Regions from separate parts of the Ralstonia sp. R-29 genome, predicted to be linked through region 1. Evidence: predicted binding sites of a transcription regulator. Region 1 holds the regulator's gene; the other holds the start of a gene.
The links. Region 1 encodes FliA, which starts transcription of late flagellar genes. Its sites were predicted from a motif close to CTAAAGTTTNNNNNNNNNNNGCCGNTA; they were not measured.
Positions count from the first base shown of each region.

Region 2: the regulator FliA is predicted to act here: its motif matches at 3,366-3,392, upstream of fliD (flagellar filament capping protein FliD).

Region 1 is NZ_CP184378.1:48,221-56,281, reverse strand. It holds gene ACN9M1_RS17485 (aldose epimerase family protein) at 1-808, shown strand, start outside; gene ACN9M1_RS17480 (nucleobase:cation symporter-2 family protein) at 826-2,238, opposite strand; gene ACN9M1_RS17475 (hypothetical protein) at 2,418-3,152, opposite strand; gene ACN9M1_RS17470 (MBL fold metallo-hydrolase) at 3,422-4,504, shown strand; gene ACN9M1_RS17465 (RNA polymerase sigma factor FliA) at 4,534-5,295, opposite strand; gene ACN9M1_RS17460 (MinD/ParA family ATP-binding protein) at 5,304-6,080, opposite strand; gene flhF (flagellar biosynthesis protein FlhF) at 6,095-7,999, opposite strand; gene flhA (flagellar biosynthesis protein FlhA) at 7,996-8,061, opposite strand, start outside.
Region 2 is NZ_CP184378.1:526,975-535,035, reverse strand. It holds gene ACN9M1_RS19600 (hypothetical protein) at 1-350, shown strand, start outside; gene ACN9M1_RS19595 (hypothetical protein) at 368-1,270, shown strand; gene fliD (flagellar filament capping protein FliD) at 1,294-3,330, opposite strand; gene uvrA (excinuclease ABC subunit UvrA) at 3,502-8,061, opposite strand, start outside.

The DNA.
Region 1 (8,061 bases):
GGCCAACCGCATTGCCGGCGCGCGTTTTACGCTCGATGGCATCGACTACGCGCTCGATCGCAACGAAGGCGGCAATCTGCTCCACGGCGGCGCAACCGGCTTTCATCGCGCGCTGTGGGCCACTGACGAGCAAGACGGCACACTCGTCATGCGGCTCACCTCCCCCGAGGGCGATGCCGGATTCCCCGGCAATGTCGCCGTGCAGGTTCGCTATGCATTGGATGACGACGGCACGCTGTCGATCGATTACGAAGCGCGCACCGATGCGCCCACGCCCGTCAACTTGACGAGCCACGGCTATTTCAACCTGAGCGGCAAACCCGGCACCGACATCAAAGGCCACATCCTCTCCATTGATGCCGACGCGTATTGGGAAGTCGATGCCAAGCTGATTCCGACGCGGCTATCCAGCGTCGCCGGTACGGCATTTGATTTTCGGCAGGGGGCGCCGATTGGGGTCCGGCTGGATTGGCCCCACGCGCAACTCGCGCAGGCCGGTGGGTTCGACCACTGCTTCGTGCTGCGCAACGCAGCGTTGAACGATGCCCTGCAAGTGCGCCCGGTCGCGCGGCTGTATGACCCCGGCAGCGGCCGCGAGTTGACGGTGCTGACAGACCAACGTGGGCTGCAGTTCTACTCGGGCCAAAAACTCTCGGGCACGCACGCGCCACGCAGCGGCTTGTGCCTGGAAGCGAGCGCGTATCCGAACCACGTCAACATGCCCGACGCGGAAACGGTCATGCTCCGGCCCGGCGCGGTGTATCGGCAGCGCACCCAATATCGCGTGTCGATTGCCCGCGAAACGTGAGGCGAGCAGGCTAAATTTCAGTGCGCCGCAGCGGCGCCATGCATGACCTCGTGCGCGTCGCGAATGCCGTTGAACCACGCATTGAGTACCACCGCCACCAGCGTGCCCATCACGATGCCGCTGTGGGTAATGGGCCGCATCCAATCCGGAAAGTGATGGAAGAAGGCCGGCGCCAACGTCGGCATCATCCCAAAGCCGACCGACACGGCAATGATCAGCAGGTTATGGCGCTGCTGCTGGAAATCCACCATGCCCAGCATGCGAATGCCGGCAGCGGCCACCATGCCGAACATCACCAGCCCCGCGCCGCCCAGCACGTATTGCGGCACCGAGGCCACCACATACGACAGCTTCGGAAACAGCCCCAGCACGATCAGCAGCACACCACCGGCCGCCGCCACATAGCGTGAACGCACACCGGTAATCGACACCAGCCCGATGTTCTGCGAGAACGACGTATGCGGGAACGTGTTGAACACACCCGCCACCACCGTCGCCAAGCCATCGGCACGCAGGCCATTCGTCAACTCGTTGCGCGAGATTGGTTTGCCGACCACGTGCGCCAGCGCCAGGAACATGCCGGTCGACTCCACCAGCGTGATCACGATCACGATGCACATCGAAATGATGGCCGACAGCTCGAACCTGGGCATGCCAAAGTGGAACGGCGTCACCAGCGTCATCAGCGGCGCGGCGCCTGCATCCGCCAGCGACACCTTGCCGAAAGCGGCGGCCACCAGCGTGCCCGCGACGATGCCCAGCAGCACAGCGATATTGCACAGCAGGGCGTTGCCGAACTTGGTCAGCAGCAGAATTGTCACCAGCACCAGCGCGGCAATGGCCAGGCCAAACGGATCACCAAAGGCCGGGTTCGGCACCATCTGTTTCACGCCGTCCACCACCTGCGGAATCATCTGCTGACCACCCGCTGCCCAGTTGATGCCCACGCTCAGCAGCGAAAAGCCGATCAGCATGATCACGGTGCCCGTCACCACGCGCGGAAACAGGCCCAGCAGCCGGCCCATCAGCGGTGCAATCGCAATACCGAACACGCCTGAAACGATGGACGCCCCAAAGATGCCCGGCAGCCCCATGCCGGGCTCCACACCGATGGCGATCATGGGTGCCACCGCGGCAAACGTCACCCCCATCATCACCGGCAAGCGAATCCCGAAGATCAGAAAGCCGAGCGACTGGATGAGCGTGCCGATGCCGGCTGCAAACAGGTCGCAATTGACCAGATAGGAGAGATCGCTCTTCGACAGACCGAGCGCATTGCCGACAATCAGCGGCACGGCAATCGCGCCGGCATACATCACCAGCAGGTGCTGCAGGCCGAGCGCGAACAGGCGCGGCAGCGGCAAGCGCTCGTTGACAGGGTCCACGCAGGTGGAGGACGCAGGCGAAGGGTGGCCGGGGGATTGGCGCATGTTTTGTCTCCGGATGCCGCCCCCCTGTGCGTGCCGGGGAGCGTGCTTGGGCAGGCCGCGCAAGGCGCATCGGCTGCCAACATGTGTGTGACGTGATGCCGCACATTTGCCGGCAATCTTGGAGACCGCGTTTGTATCTGTCAACAATATGCGCCGTCTTTTGTGTACATATTTTGGGTTCATGTACGCGCGTGCGCTTCGAACATCCCCACGCCCTGGTAGAACACGCCCGAATCCAGCCGCACCTTGTAGAGGATGACGCACCGCAACAGGCCGCTTTCCGCTACCACGGGCGTGAGGGTGTACGTGTTGCCCCCGAACGGGCTGCCGCCTTGGCACGCGGCCCCCAACCCAGGCTGGTAGTGGCGGATCAGCAGAGTGGCTTGCGCGCCGTTTGCACGCACTTCCACGCTGCCGATCAAGCGCAAGACACCGTTCTGCCAGACCATATCGAGCGTGCCTTGCGCCTGCCCAACAGGGCCGCTGCCGGCCGCCACGGTAGGCGATGTGAAGGTACCCAGACACCCGAGTGCGGTGTGTCGGCGCAGCAGCGCGGTGCTCTGTTCGACCACGGCGTAGTGGCATTCCCCGGCATCGCCGGCGATGTGCCGCACATGTCCGCCCAAGCGCGCCTGGCCATGTGTCCAGCGCCCGTGCATATAACCGCGTAGATGGAGAACGTCAGCCAGTTCGGCGGCGGCGCCAATCAGCTGATAGTCGTTGATGCCGACAATGGCACCCGAGGGAAGTTGCGCCAGCCGCGCGACGCTGCCGCTGGTCTGTCGCGCCGGCCCACCCAGCACAAACCTGGGCGGCGCACTCGGGCGCGATGGCCGGGGAGAAAACGTGGCAGCCCGGGCATCGGCCAAGCGGATGATCTGTCCGCCATGTCCGGGTTCCTGACAACCTGTCAAGCCACAAACGGCCCCCCTTTTTGATGCGCGGCCTGCGCATCCGAAACATCAAGTTGACCGGCCAAGTAAGAATCTGAATGCATGCGGGTTCTATGAGGAAGGGTTGACTGCCGCGCCCCGCTTGAAATGTGCCGCGGAGCGCGCCTCGGCGAGGCCGTTTCAGCCTAGGCAGTGGCGCATCCGAAATTCAGAAACCAACAGAAGTTGATACTTCTTGATATTCGAGCCGCTTCCCTCACCTGGGTGGCTCGTCCACCCCCTGCGACGCCATGGCCAACCCCCACTACGATCCATCCAAACCCCACCACACCCCCGACGGATTCCGCAACCGCTACCCGCACCCCCGCACGAACGGCGATTTCTGGAAATGGCAGCAGGAGCGCCGCCGCCTCAATCTGCCCAAGCCGCCCACGCAGGACCTGTCCTGCGTCGCGCCCAATCTGGCCGCCGTGCACCGGCCGCCCAACGTGCCGCAACTCACCTGGATCGGCCATGAAACGCTGCTGCTGCAGATCGACGGCCTGAACGTGCTGACCGACCCGGTGTTCTCCAAGCGCGCATCGCCCCTGCCCTTTGCCGGGCCACGCCGGCACCAGCCGCCCGGCCTGTCGCTCAAGCAATTGCCGCATATCGACCTGGTGCTGATCTCGCACAACCACTACGACCATCTCGACAAAGCCAGCGTGCGCGCGCTCATGCGCCAGCCCGGTGGCGCACCGATGTTTTTCGTACCGCTGGGGATCGACCACTGGTTTGCGCGCAACGTGCGCGGCACGCGCCTGTCGGGTAGCAACGCCAACGTACGTGCATTCGATTGGGATGACGAGGCGAACTTCGGCCCATTCACCGCGTATTTCTGCGCCGTGCAGCACTGGTCCGCACGCGGCCTGTACGACCGCAACCACACGCTGTGGGGCAGTTGGGCGCTGCTGCATCCGCAGTTGCGCTTCTGGTTCTCGGGGGACTTGGGGTATTCGCAAGACACACGCGACATTGGCGCGCGCTTTGGCCACTTTGATGTGGCGGCAATTGCCGTGGGTGCTTACGAGCCGCGCTGGTTCATGAAGTCCCAGCACATTGATCCGACCGAAGCCGTGCAGGTGATGCGCGACATCGGCGCGCAACAGGCCGTGGGCATCCACTGGGGCACGTTCCCGCTGACGGACGAAGCACTCGACCAGCCCATCACCGATCTGGCGAACGCGTTGAAGGCGGCCAACGTGCCGGCCGAGCGCTTCACCCTCTTCCGCCACGGTGAAACGCGCGTGTGGGATGCCGAGGCAGCGCGCCTTGTCACCGAGTTGCACCAAGAAAAAACGCGGCCGCGAGATGACTCGCTGGCCGCGCAATAGAAAACTGGCAGCGTAGAACTGCGCCGAGATCAGGTCGGCGTCGGCAGCCACGCGCGGTCGCGCAGCTTGGCGCGAATGCGGGCAATGGCCTGGCTGTGGATCTGGCACACGCGCGATTCCGACACGCCCATCACGGCGCCGATTTCGCGCAGGTTCAGATCCTGCTCGTAGTACAGGCTCATCATGAGCTTTTCGCGCTCGGGCAGACCTTCGATGGCGGCCACGACCGATTCGCGCAGGTCGTGGTCCAGCAGTTGGTCCAGCGGCGTGGCGTCGTTCTCGGCGGCGCGGTTTTCGATGAAGGCGTCGGCGTCTTCGCGATCGAAGTCTTCGTAATACAGCAGCTGGCTGCCTTGCAGGTCGACCAGTTGCTTCTGGTATTCGGCCAGCGACATGCCCAGTGCAGCAGCAATCTCGGTTTCCGTAGGTGCACGGCCCTTCTGCTGCTGCAGCTTCTGGATCGCCTGCTCGATCGTGCGGGCATTGCGGCGCAACCCGCGCGGCAGCCAGTCGGAGCCGCGCAGCTCGTCCAGGATCGCGCCGCGAATCCGCTGGGCCGCGTAGAACTCGAACTGCACGCCCTGCGTTTCTTCGTAGCGCGACAGCGCATCGAGCAAGCCCATCATGCCGGCCTGGATGAGGTCATCCAGTTCTACGCTGGCCGGCAGCTTCACCATCATCTGGTTGGCGATGCGGCGCACCAGCGGTGCGTATGCGGCCATTTCGTCGGACTTGGTCTTGCGACCGGTTGCGGTGTACATATCCATGCCTGCCTTTGGCGCTTCGTTCATGCTGCGCCTCAATAAACCATCTCGGCCGCACGCGCAGTGGCGTGGGGCGTCGCTGTCGGTGCCGATATTGACGTTGTTGTCTGTGTCTGCGCCGATGCCTCCACCCGCGACGGCACGGTTTGACCGATGCCCTCCTCAGGCTGGGCCCCGGCGCTATGACTGCTGGCCCAGCTCAGCATCTCTTCGGCAAGCTGGCGGAACGCCATGGCCGAAGGCGATGCGGGAAACGCGCTCGCCACGGGCTTGCCGAGCGAGAGCGCCAGTTCTACATGCCGGTCCTCCGGGAGGTAACCAGCGAAATCGATTCGGGTGTTCAGGTACTGGCCCACGGTGTTGGCCAGGTTGCTGAACACGCGCAGGGCGGAATCCACCGAATGCGCGCCGCAAACCACGGTGCGGATGCCGGCGCCGCTACCTTGCAGCACGGCGGTTTTCTTGAGCAGCGTGTACGCGCTCTTGATGCCTTCCGGGCCATCAGTGAAGGTCAGCAGCACGTCGTCGCAAGCCTCGGCCACGGTGGCGAGCGCGCGCGTACCGAAATGCGCGGCCACCAGCGTCACGTCCGCAGTGTCGTCGTACTGTTCGAGCATGCCCGTCACCGCCAGCATGGTCTGCGCGCTCACCACGGCGGCGTCGCGGCCCATGGCAGACAGCGCAATGCGCAGGTTGTCGACAAAGTCATCCACCTGCTCTTGCTCGCCGATCACCAGCACGCGGCGGCTGGCTGCCTGACCGAGCATGCGGCGCAGCCCGGCGGCTTGATCCTTGGCGAAAGGTGTGGTCATGCTCGCCCCCTTGTTCAGGCGAAATCGAAAGCGGCCAGGCCGGGTTCGCGGCTACGTGTGGCGCCTTGCGCCACCAGCAGCGACTCGTCCGAATCCAGCGCGAACGACGATTGCTCGGCGCCCGCGCGGAACGTGCGATGCACCAGCAGCTTCTTGTTGGGCACCGCAATGTCTTCCGGCACGCGCTGGCCGTACGACACGTAGTGCAGCGGCAGGCGGCGGCGGATCATCACGTCCATCGCGTGGCCCACCGAGGTGGCCTCGTCGATCTTGGTGAGGATGCAGCCCGCGAGGTTGGCGTCACGGTAGGCGCTCACCACCTCGTCGAGCGTCTTGCCGTTGCTGGCTGCGTTCAGCAGCAGCAGGCGCTTGATCGACGGGCCCACGGCGTGCAGCATCGCCATCTGTTCGGACACGGCGCGATCGCGCTGGCTCATGCCGATGGTGTCGATCAGCACGACGTGCTTCTCGCGCAGATCGTTCAGCGCCAGGCTCAGGTCTTGCGCGTCTTTCACGGCATGCACCGAGACGCCCAGGATCTTGCCGTAGATGCGCAGTTGTTCGTGGCCGCCGATCCGGTAGCTGTCGGTCGAGAGCAGCGCCACGCGCGATGCACCATGGCGCAGCACGAAGCGCGCAGCCAGCTTGGCGGTGGTGGTGGTCTTGCCCACACCCGTCGGGCCCATCAGGGCAAACACGCCGCCCTGGTCGAGCAGGCTGTTTTCGTCCGACACGGTGGCCAGGTTCTTTTCAATCGCGCGCTGCACGAAATCCAGCGCGCCTTCATACGTATCGTGCTGCGGCATGTTCTCCAGCACGTAGCGCGTGAGCTGCGCCGAGAAACCTGCATTCAGCATGGTCTGGAACAGGCGCGTACGCACCGGGTCGCCCAGCTTCACACCCAGCGAGGCGAGGCTCGACATGGCATCGGTCAGCGTGCTCTTGAGCACGTCGATCTCGCTGACCATGCGGCGCGTCATGGCATCGCTTTCGGCTTTCAGATCGGCCTTCAGGTCCGCACGCAGATCGGCCTTCAGGTCGATGGGTGCGCGCTGCAGGCTGACGTCTTCGCGCGGGGCTTCAGGCTGCTTGGCCATCGTGTCCTCCATGCGGACAAAGACGTTGGAGGGGTTGAAGGCGTCGGCCGACTTGCGCGACTGCGCTTCCACGCGTTCGGCAAAGTCGCGCAGCGTGGTCGGTTGCGGGTCTTGCTCGCGCGCAAACTGGCGCGACGGTTCACGCGGGAGTTCACGGCGCGCGGCCGGACGCTTGACCGGCTCGGCAGCTTCGTCTTCCTGCACCACGGTGCGGCGGGCGATGAACTGGGCGGTGCTGGCCAGCGTGTCGGCGGCGTCCTTGTTGGCACGGTCCAGCGACAGGCTCGCCAGCATGCGGGTGGATGCCGTCAGCGGATCGTTGGCCGGCGTATCTGCCGACGCATTGAGTGCGACATCGTCATCCACGCGTGTTTGCAGCGTGCGGCCGGCCGGCTTGGCTTGGGCAGCAGCGGCGGCCTCGGCGGCGGGCGCCTCTTCCTGCGCGGCGGTGCGGCGCGAGGCAATGAAGCGATTACGCAGGCGGGCCAGCGCGTTGGGTGCAGCACCTTGCGCGGCGCTGTGGTCTGCGGCGGCCTGGGCCGGCGTTTCGGCAGATGCCTGGGCGACAGCCTCTGCGGCAGGTGCCGGCTCGGGAATCGGCTCGGGAATCGGCGCGGGTGCCATCGGGCGGCGCTGGGCGCCCTTGGGTGCCGTCGAATGGGTATCGACCAGGGCATCCACATGCGTGTCGGAAGCGGCGATGACTTCAATGCCGCCCGGCACGGCGCGATTCGAGAGAATCAGCGCGTCGTCGCCCAACTGGTCGCGGACTTTGCGCAAGACGTCACGCGACGTCAGTCCGGTAAATCGATGCATTTTCATGCGCGGCCTCCAAGCATGGCGACAACCTTAATCGTTCGGTGATCTGGAATTTCTGCGTGCGA
Region 2 (8,061 bases), 480 kb from region 1:
TCGAAGTGCAGGGCGACTACGTTCATTACGAGCTACGCGGCCGGGCAGGCACGCGCACCGAGCGCATCGCCACGCAAACCGAGAAACCCGTCCACCTGGAAGTTCGCGATTACGACTTCAGCGGACGACAAGGCTTCGCCTTTTGGTCGATCGACGAAGGGCAGGGCACCTACAAGCTCTACCGCATCTTCATCTTTTCCCAAAAACGGAATGACTTCGTGGAGCGCTATCCCCGCTGCGGCGATGTTTTTCTCAATCTCAGACTGGATGTACGACGCAAACAGCTGATCAGCACATTCTTCGAAAACAACATTCCCAAGTCATGCACAACACGGCTGCTCTCCGATTGAAGCTGCTTCGATACGCTTTGATCGCGTATGCGTTGACCGCCGCGACTTCCGCGCTGGCAGAAGGGCCTCGAACGCTCCCTACGAGCGCGCAACTGTCCGCCAGCTATCTCAGTACGACACTGCTGCTCAAGCCCTGCATGGATATCCATGAGTGGTCAGACGATCCGAGCGACGACGTCGTGAAACAGTTCGAAGATGCACGACGTGGGCTGCCGCCCGACGCTTGCAGCCAGCCCGCATTGGTGGAAAAGCTCACCACGGCGCGGTTTCTACAATACGCATCGATTACCGCCGTGCATGACCCATGGAATCTGGATGCGAAGATCACGGCACAGAATGCGGCCATCGCGCAATGCAAGGATGCACAATGCCTGGAGCGCGAGTTGAATGCCGTCATTACCGAGCTATCACCGGTGTACCTGCATGCGCGCCCGGAGTGGCCCAGGGGCGTAGGCCTATGCACCTCAAAAACCGTCGAGGTAACGCCAAGTAAAGCGCGGGCATTGATCGGTACGAAGGCGCAGAAGGTACTGACCGATACGTGCGCCTCGGAGTCGCTGTCTATGCAGACCTGCTCGGTGCCAGGCGGTCAATTTGTCTTCGCGTCATGCACGATGAGCGGCAACCAGGTGAACGGTCCGGAATGGCTGTATCGCATCAAGAAGGCTAAACCGGAGCCCTTGCTCGCCGTCGATGATGGGCCCGTGGGCGCTTTAAAGACCTCATGCAATGGCATGCCGGATCTCATGACTGCCGCGCGCGTCAGTATGGCCGAGCATTACCTGACCTACTACCGCTATGACGGCAAGCGGTACCAACCTGTGTATGCCTATACCGCGATGGACGTTGGTGCCGACGATAACGGCAATGGCCTAGCCATCGCCCAAGATCGGCAACTCAGCCGCGTGATCTGCCGATAGCTCACAACCACGGCGTTGCGCAGTTACTCTCCCGTCCGCTGCTTCTGCAAGATCGCCAACTGCGTCGTCAGGTAACTGCTGGTGTTCGTCATGCTCGACACCACTTTCGACAGCGCGTTGAACTGCGCGTAATACAGCGCCTGCTTAGCATCCAGCTGCTGCTGCATCCGGTTGATCTGGCTGGCGAGTGATGTGATGGAGTTGTTGAGCGCATCCGTTGCGTTCTGCACCATGCCGTTGCTCGATAGCAGATTGCCCGACACGGTATGGAGTTGCGCCGCGTAACCGCGTTGCACGGTAACGGTGCCTCGGTTTCCTACCGCTCCGCCCGTAATCTGCACCGTCAGCCCATCAACAGCCGAGCCGGTGGCGCCGTACAGGTTCTGGCCCGAACCGTTGCCCGCAACGCCATTGATGGTGCCTTGCACATCGCGGCCGGCAATGGCGGTCGGGCTGCCGCCCAGCAAGGACGCGGCCCCGTTGCCCGACACAGAGACGGCGGAGATCGAGCCGTACTGCTTGTCGGTGATGCTCAACACGCCATTGGCATCGGCCGCTACCGAGACCTCCACCTTGGCCCGCTGCAGCGCGGGGGTCGCGTTGATCTGGCTCTGGATCTGCGCAGCCAAGCCTTGCGGCGTGTAGCTGCCTGCAGGCACGGTGATGTTGGCCGCCATGCCGCTTACGGTGAACGCCAGGCTATCGTTCACGCCGCTCTGGATGGTGGTGTTAGCCGCCGCCGAGCCCTGGAGCAAACCCTGCGTCGCCAGCTGCGTGATGTTGACGGCGTAGCTGCCGGACTGCGTGGCCGAGGAGAACGTCGGCACCTTGATCAAGGCATCCGTCGCCGTGCCGGTACCGGCAAACAGCCCTGCCACCTGGCCGGGTGAGTGACTAAGGGCGGCGTTGAGCTTGCTGTCGTCAATCGACAGCGTACCGTCCGGGTCCATCGTCACGCCAACACTGCGTAGTGACTGGTATGCGCCGTTGCCGATCCCGTGGCCCAGCACGTCGGTCACTTGGTTGATCAGCGCCCGGGTGCTGACATCGCCAGCCAGTGCACCGCTGTTGGCGGGGTTGGCCGTGTCGATCTTGGTCAACGCGTTGAGCTGAATGCGCAGCGCGTTGTAGGCCTTCACGAAATTGAGCACCGCAGTGCTGCCTTGGCCTGCGTCGCTGCTGACGTTGACCGTCGTGCTGCCGGTTTTTGCGAGCGTGAACGACGTGCCATCCACCACCTCCGACAACGTGTTGGTGGGGCTTTGCACCGCAATGCCGTTGACCGTGGCGAGGGCATTCTGGCCCGTGGTGACCTCGGTCATGTTCTGCGTGCCGGCCGGATCATGTGCCAGCAGCGATTGCAGTGCGCTATCGCCCGACACGGCAATCTTCATCTCCGAGCTGGCGCCGCCAGCCGAGGACGTCAACACAAGCCGATACGGATTGCCACTGCCGTCGTTGACGATGCTGGCCGACACGCCCACGTTGGCCGCGTTGATGGCATCCCGGATGCCGGAGAGCGTGTTGTTGGAGGCGTCAATGGCGACCGAGCCGCCCGCCAGATTGCCGTTCTGCGTGAACGACGCTCCGGTGTATCTGCCGTCGGCAAAGCTACCGCCAGACACAGTGCCAAACGAAAAGGTGAGGGTGGTGGCTGCCCCGCTGCCAATGGGCGACTTGGCGGACGCCTGCCCCGACGCGGTCAGCACCTGCGATTGCGCGAGCTGCGTGACATTCACGCGATACGTACCTGCCGATGCGGAACTGGACACCGCCGCATTGAGCACCGATGTGTCATGCCCGGTCGCCTTCATGCCGCTGAACGTGCCGACATTGTTGAGGCTCGCCATTGCCGTCTGGAAGGTCGACAGCGCGCTTTTGATGGAGCCCACGGCAGACAGCTGCGTCTGAAAGGTCTTCTGCTGCGTCTGGCGCAGCGTCATGCCCTTGCTTTCCGCCTGGATCAGCTTGGTGACCAAGCCATTGACGTCGATGCTCGTGCCGATGCCGGGCAGGGAAATCGGCGGAACGTAAGTGTTGCTCGTGGACGAGGTGGCCATGGTCGGACGCGCGCAAACGATTTTTCTTCACAATGTGACGGCGGCGCTGCGCAGTTCTTTAGGGGCAACCCGGCTTCTCAGGGCGAATTCTCGGTGCTTCCTCAGGAAAGCGAAAGAAAACGGGCACGCCGGACCATGTCGTCTGGCGTGCCCGTTTGCGTGGGAGCGAGCCTAGCTTGCGCGGCGTTGCTCCAAGACGTTGCCACGCGACAGCACCGGCACCAGGGCCGCGCCGGTATGGCTGGTTTTAACGCGCGTCAACGCATCCGGACCGCAAGCCGCCACAATCGTGCCGCCCTCATCACCGCCTTCGGGGCCCAGATCAAGAATCCAGTCCGCCTCGGCAATCACGTCCAGGTCGTGCTCGATCACGATCACGCTATGGCCGCCGTCCGCCAGCCGGTGCAGCACGCGGATCAGCTTGGCCACGTCGGCCATGTGCAGGCCCACGGTCGGCTCATCCAGCACGTACAGCGTGTGCGGCGCCTTCTGGCCGCGGCGTGTCACGTCATCACGCACCTTCGACAATTCGGTGACGAGCTTGATGCGCTGCGCCTCGCCACCGGACAGCGTGGGCGAGGGCTGGCCCAACGTCAGGTAACCCAGGCCCACGTCCTTCATCAACTGCAGCGGGTGGGCGATGCTGTTCATAGCACCGAAAAACTCCACCGCTTCGTCGATCTCCATGGTCAGCACGTCACCGATATTCTTGCCGCGCCAGGTGACGGCCAGCGTCTCGGGGTTGAAGCGCTGCCCGTGGCACACGTCGCAGCCGACCTTCACGTCGGGCAGGAAGCTCATGGCGATGGTGCGCACGCCCTGGCCTTCGCAGGCGGGGCAGCGGCCGTCGCCCGTATTGAACGAGAACCGCGAGGCGGTGTAGCCGCGTGCGCGGGCTTCCAGGGTGTCTGCAAAGAGCTTCCGAATGGTGTCCCACACGCCGATGTACGTGGCCGGGCACGAGCGCGGCGTCTTGCCGATCGGGGTTTGGTCAACTTCCAGCACGCGGTCGATGGCTTCCCAGCCGGTGACGCCGTCACAGCCGTGCCAGTCGTGTTTGACGTCGAGCTTGCTCGGCATCTTGGCATCGGGCACCTCAGCCTGCGCGGCTTTGCGGGCGCGGCGCGTGGCCGGCGAAGACAGTACCGAACGGCCGACCGCATCGAGCAGGTTCGTCATCAACACATCGCGCGCCAGCGTCGACTTGCCGGAACCGGACACGCCCGTAATCGCCACCAGCCGCGACAGCGGCATCGTCGCCGTGACGTTGCGCAGGTTGTGCAGCTTGGCGCCATGCACCGTCAGCCATTGCTCGGGCACCGCCTGTGTGCCTGCGCGTGGCGCCACCACCTCGCGGCGCGGCTGCAGCGGGTGCTCGATCGGCTGCGAGAGGAAGCGACCAGTCAGCGAATCCGGTTGTGCTGCCAAGTCGGCCACACCGCCTTGCGCGACCAGCGTGCCGCCGCGCTTGCCCGCGCCGGGGCCGATGTCGATGATGTGGTCCGCGCGCCGAATGGTGTCTTCATCGTGTTCGACCACCACCAGCGTGTTGCCCTTGTCGCCCAGCTTGCGCAGCGCGTCGAGCAGGATCTGGTTGTCACGCGGATGCAGGCCGATGGTCGGCTCGTCCAGCACGTAGCACACGCCCTGCAGGTTGCTGCCGAGCTGCGCGGCCAGGCGGATGCGCTGCGCCTCACCGCCGGATAGGCTGGGCGCAGCACGGTCCAGGCTCAGGTAGCCCAGGCCGACTTCTTCCAGGAACGACAGGCGGCTGTGGATTTCAGCCACCACGTCACGTGCGATGTCGGCATCGCGGCCAACCAAGTTCAAGCCTTCGACCCAGCGGCGGGTTTGGCTGACCGTCCACTGTGCAATGTCGACGATGGGTTTGGCGGCGAACGTCACCGCGCGCGCGGTCGGGTTCAGGCGCGTGCCGTGGCAGTCGGGGCAGGGCAGGTCGGTCATGCCGTCCGGATCGACCTCTTCCGAAGGCAACGTCTGCTCGCGGCCGCGGTCGTCACCGCCGAGCACGGTGTCGTCAAATGCGGCACGCTGCTCGCGTGTCAGCGCCAGGCCCGTACCGACGCAGCTCGGACACCAGCCATGCTTGCTGTTGTACGAGAACATGCGCGGGTCCAGCTCGGGGTAGCTGGTGCCGCAGGTGGAGCACGCGCGCTTGGTGGAGAACACCTTCACGTTGCCCACGTGCGCCGTGCCGCCGTTGTGCATGGCGTGCTGCAGACCATCCAGCGGCGCGAGCACATGCATGATGCCCTTGCCGTATTCCAGCGCCTGCTCCATCAACGCACGCAGCGCGGCTTCGTTTTCCGGCGCGACAACAATATCGCCCACGGGCAGTTCCAGCGTGTGCTCGCGGAAGCGATCCAACCGCGGCCACGGGTCGACGGTCAGGAATTCACCATCGACGCGCAGGTGCGTATAGCCCCGCGCCTTGGCCCACTTTGCGAGGTCGGTGTACACGCCCTTGCGGTTCACCACCAGCGGGGCGAGCAGGCCAATGTGCTGGCCACGATGGTCGCGCATGAGCTGGGCAAAGATCGCCTCGGGGCTTTGCGCCGACACCGGCGTGCCGTCGTGAATGCAGTGCTGCACGCCCAGCTTGACGTACAGCAGCCGCAGGAAGTGCCACACCTCGGACGTCGTCGCCACCGTGCTCTTGCGACCGCCGCGCGACAGGCGCTGCTCGATGGCCACCGTGGGCGGAATGCCATATACCGCATCGACTTCGGGCCGGCCCGCCGGCTGCACGATCGAACGCGCATAGGCATTGAGCGATTCGAGATACCGGCGCTGGCCCTCATGGAACAGGATGTCGAACGCCAGCGTCGACTTGCCCGAACCCGACACGCCTGTCACCACGTTGAACTTGCCGTGCGGAATATCGACGTTCAGGCCTTTGAGGTTGTGCTCGCGCGCATGGACGATGCGCACGACGTTCTCGCCCTGAACCTCTGCTAATGCCGCACGCTTGGCGCGGCGATCGGCCAGTGCGGTTTGCAGCGGCACGCCTTCCGTCGCTTGCGGCTGGCCAATGCTGGCTTCGTATTGTTTGAGCGCTACACCCGTGTGCGAGGCGGCACAGGCTTTCACTTGCGCAGGCGATCCGGCGCACACCAGCAGGCCACCGGCATCGCCGCCTTCGGGGCCGAGGTCGATGATCCAATCCGCCGCACGTACCACGTCGAGGTTGTGCTCGATCACGATCAGCGAATGGCCCGCATCGAGCAGCTTGCCGAACGCGCGCATCAGCTTGGCGATGTCGTCGAAGTGCAGGCCAGTGGTCGGCTCGTCGAACATGAACAGGCGGCCGGCGTTGGCGGGCACATCCTGCTTCACCCGCTTGCGGGCGGCGGCCTGCGCCGCCTGTGCCGCTTCGGCCAGGAAGCCAGCCAGCTTCAGGCGCTGCGCTTCACCGCCGGAGAGCGTCGGCACCGGCTGGCCCAACTTCACGTATTCCAAACCCACGTCGACGATCGGCTGCAGCACGCGCAGCACGTCGGCATCCTCAGCGAACACGGTGGCGGCTTCGCTCACCGTCAGCTCCAGCACATCGGCCACCGACAGCGTGCGGCCTGCGCGCGGAATCTTCACCTCAAGAATCTCGGCGCGGTAGCGCGTGCCATCGCAATCCGGGCAACGCAGGTAGATGTCTGAGAGGAACTGCATCTCCACATGCTCGAAGCCCGAGCCGCCGCAGGTCGGGCAGCGGCCGTCGCCCGAGTTGAAGCTGAACGTGCCGGCGGTGTAGCCGCGCTGCAGCGCCATCGGCGCCTTTGCGAACAGCTTGCGGATTTCATCGAATGCGCCCACGTAGCTGGCGGGGTTCGAGCGCGCAGTCTTGCCGATCGGCGATTGATCGACGAAGACCACGTCGCTGATCTGATCTGCTCCACGCAGCGCGCGAAACGCACCCGGCGATTCCGTCGCCTTGCCGAAATGGCGCGCCAGGGCAGGGTGGAGCACGTCCTGGATCAGCGTCGATTTGCCCGAACCGGACACGCCCGTCACGCACACCAGGCGCTGCAGCGGAATTTCAACCGTGACGTCGCGCAGGTTGTGTTCGCTGGCGCCTTCGAGCACGAGCCGTGGCGTGGCGCTGTCGACTGGACGGGCTTGCCAGTCCGTGTCTGCCACGCGGCGCTGGCCGGACAGATAGGCACCGGTGAGCGTATCGGCCTTGCGAATAGCGGCCGGCGTGCCATCAAAGACGATGGTGCCGCCGCGCTCGCCGGGGCCGGGGCCCATGTCGATCAGGCGGTCGGCCGCGAGCATGACGGACGGGTCGTGCTCCACCACTACCAGCGTGTTGCCCGCATCGCGCAGGCGCTGCATGGCTTCGACAATGCGATCCAGGTCGCGCGGATGCAGACCGATGCTCGGCTCATCCAGCACAAACAGCGTATTGACGAGCGACGTGCCCAGCGCCGTGGTCAGGTTGATCCGCTGCACTTCGCCGCCCGAGAGCGTGCGGCTCTGGCGGTCCAGCGTCAGGTAGCCGATGCCGACATCGCACAGATACGCCAGGCGCGTGCGCACCTCGTCCAATAGCAGCTTGAGCGCATCGTCGAGCAGCGAAGATGGCAGCGTTAGTTCGTCAAAGAAGCGGCGGATGCGCTCGATGGGCAGCAGCATCACGTCGTGCACGGTCAGGCCGGGCAAGGCTTCGAGCTGGGCGCGGCTCCATTTCACACCGCGCGGCATGAAGCGATG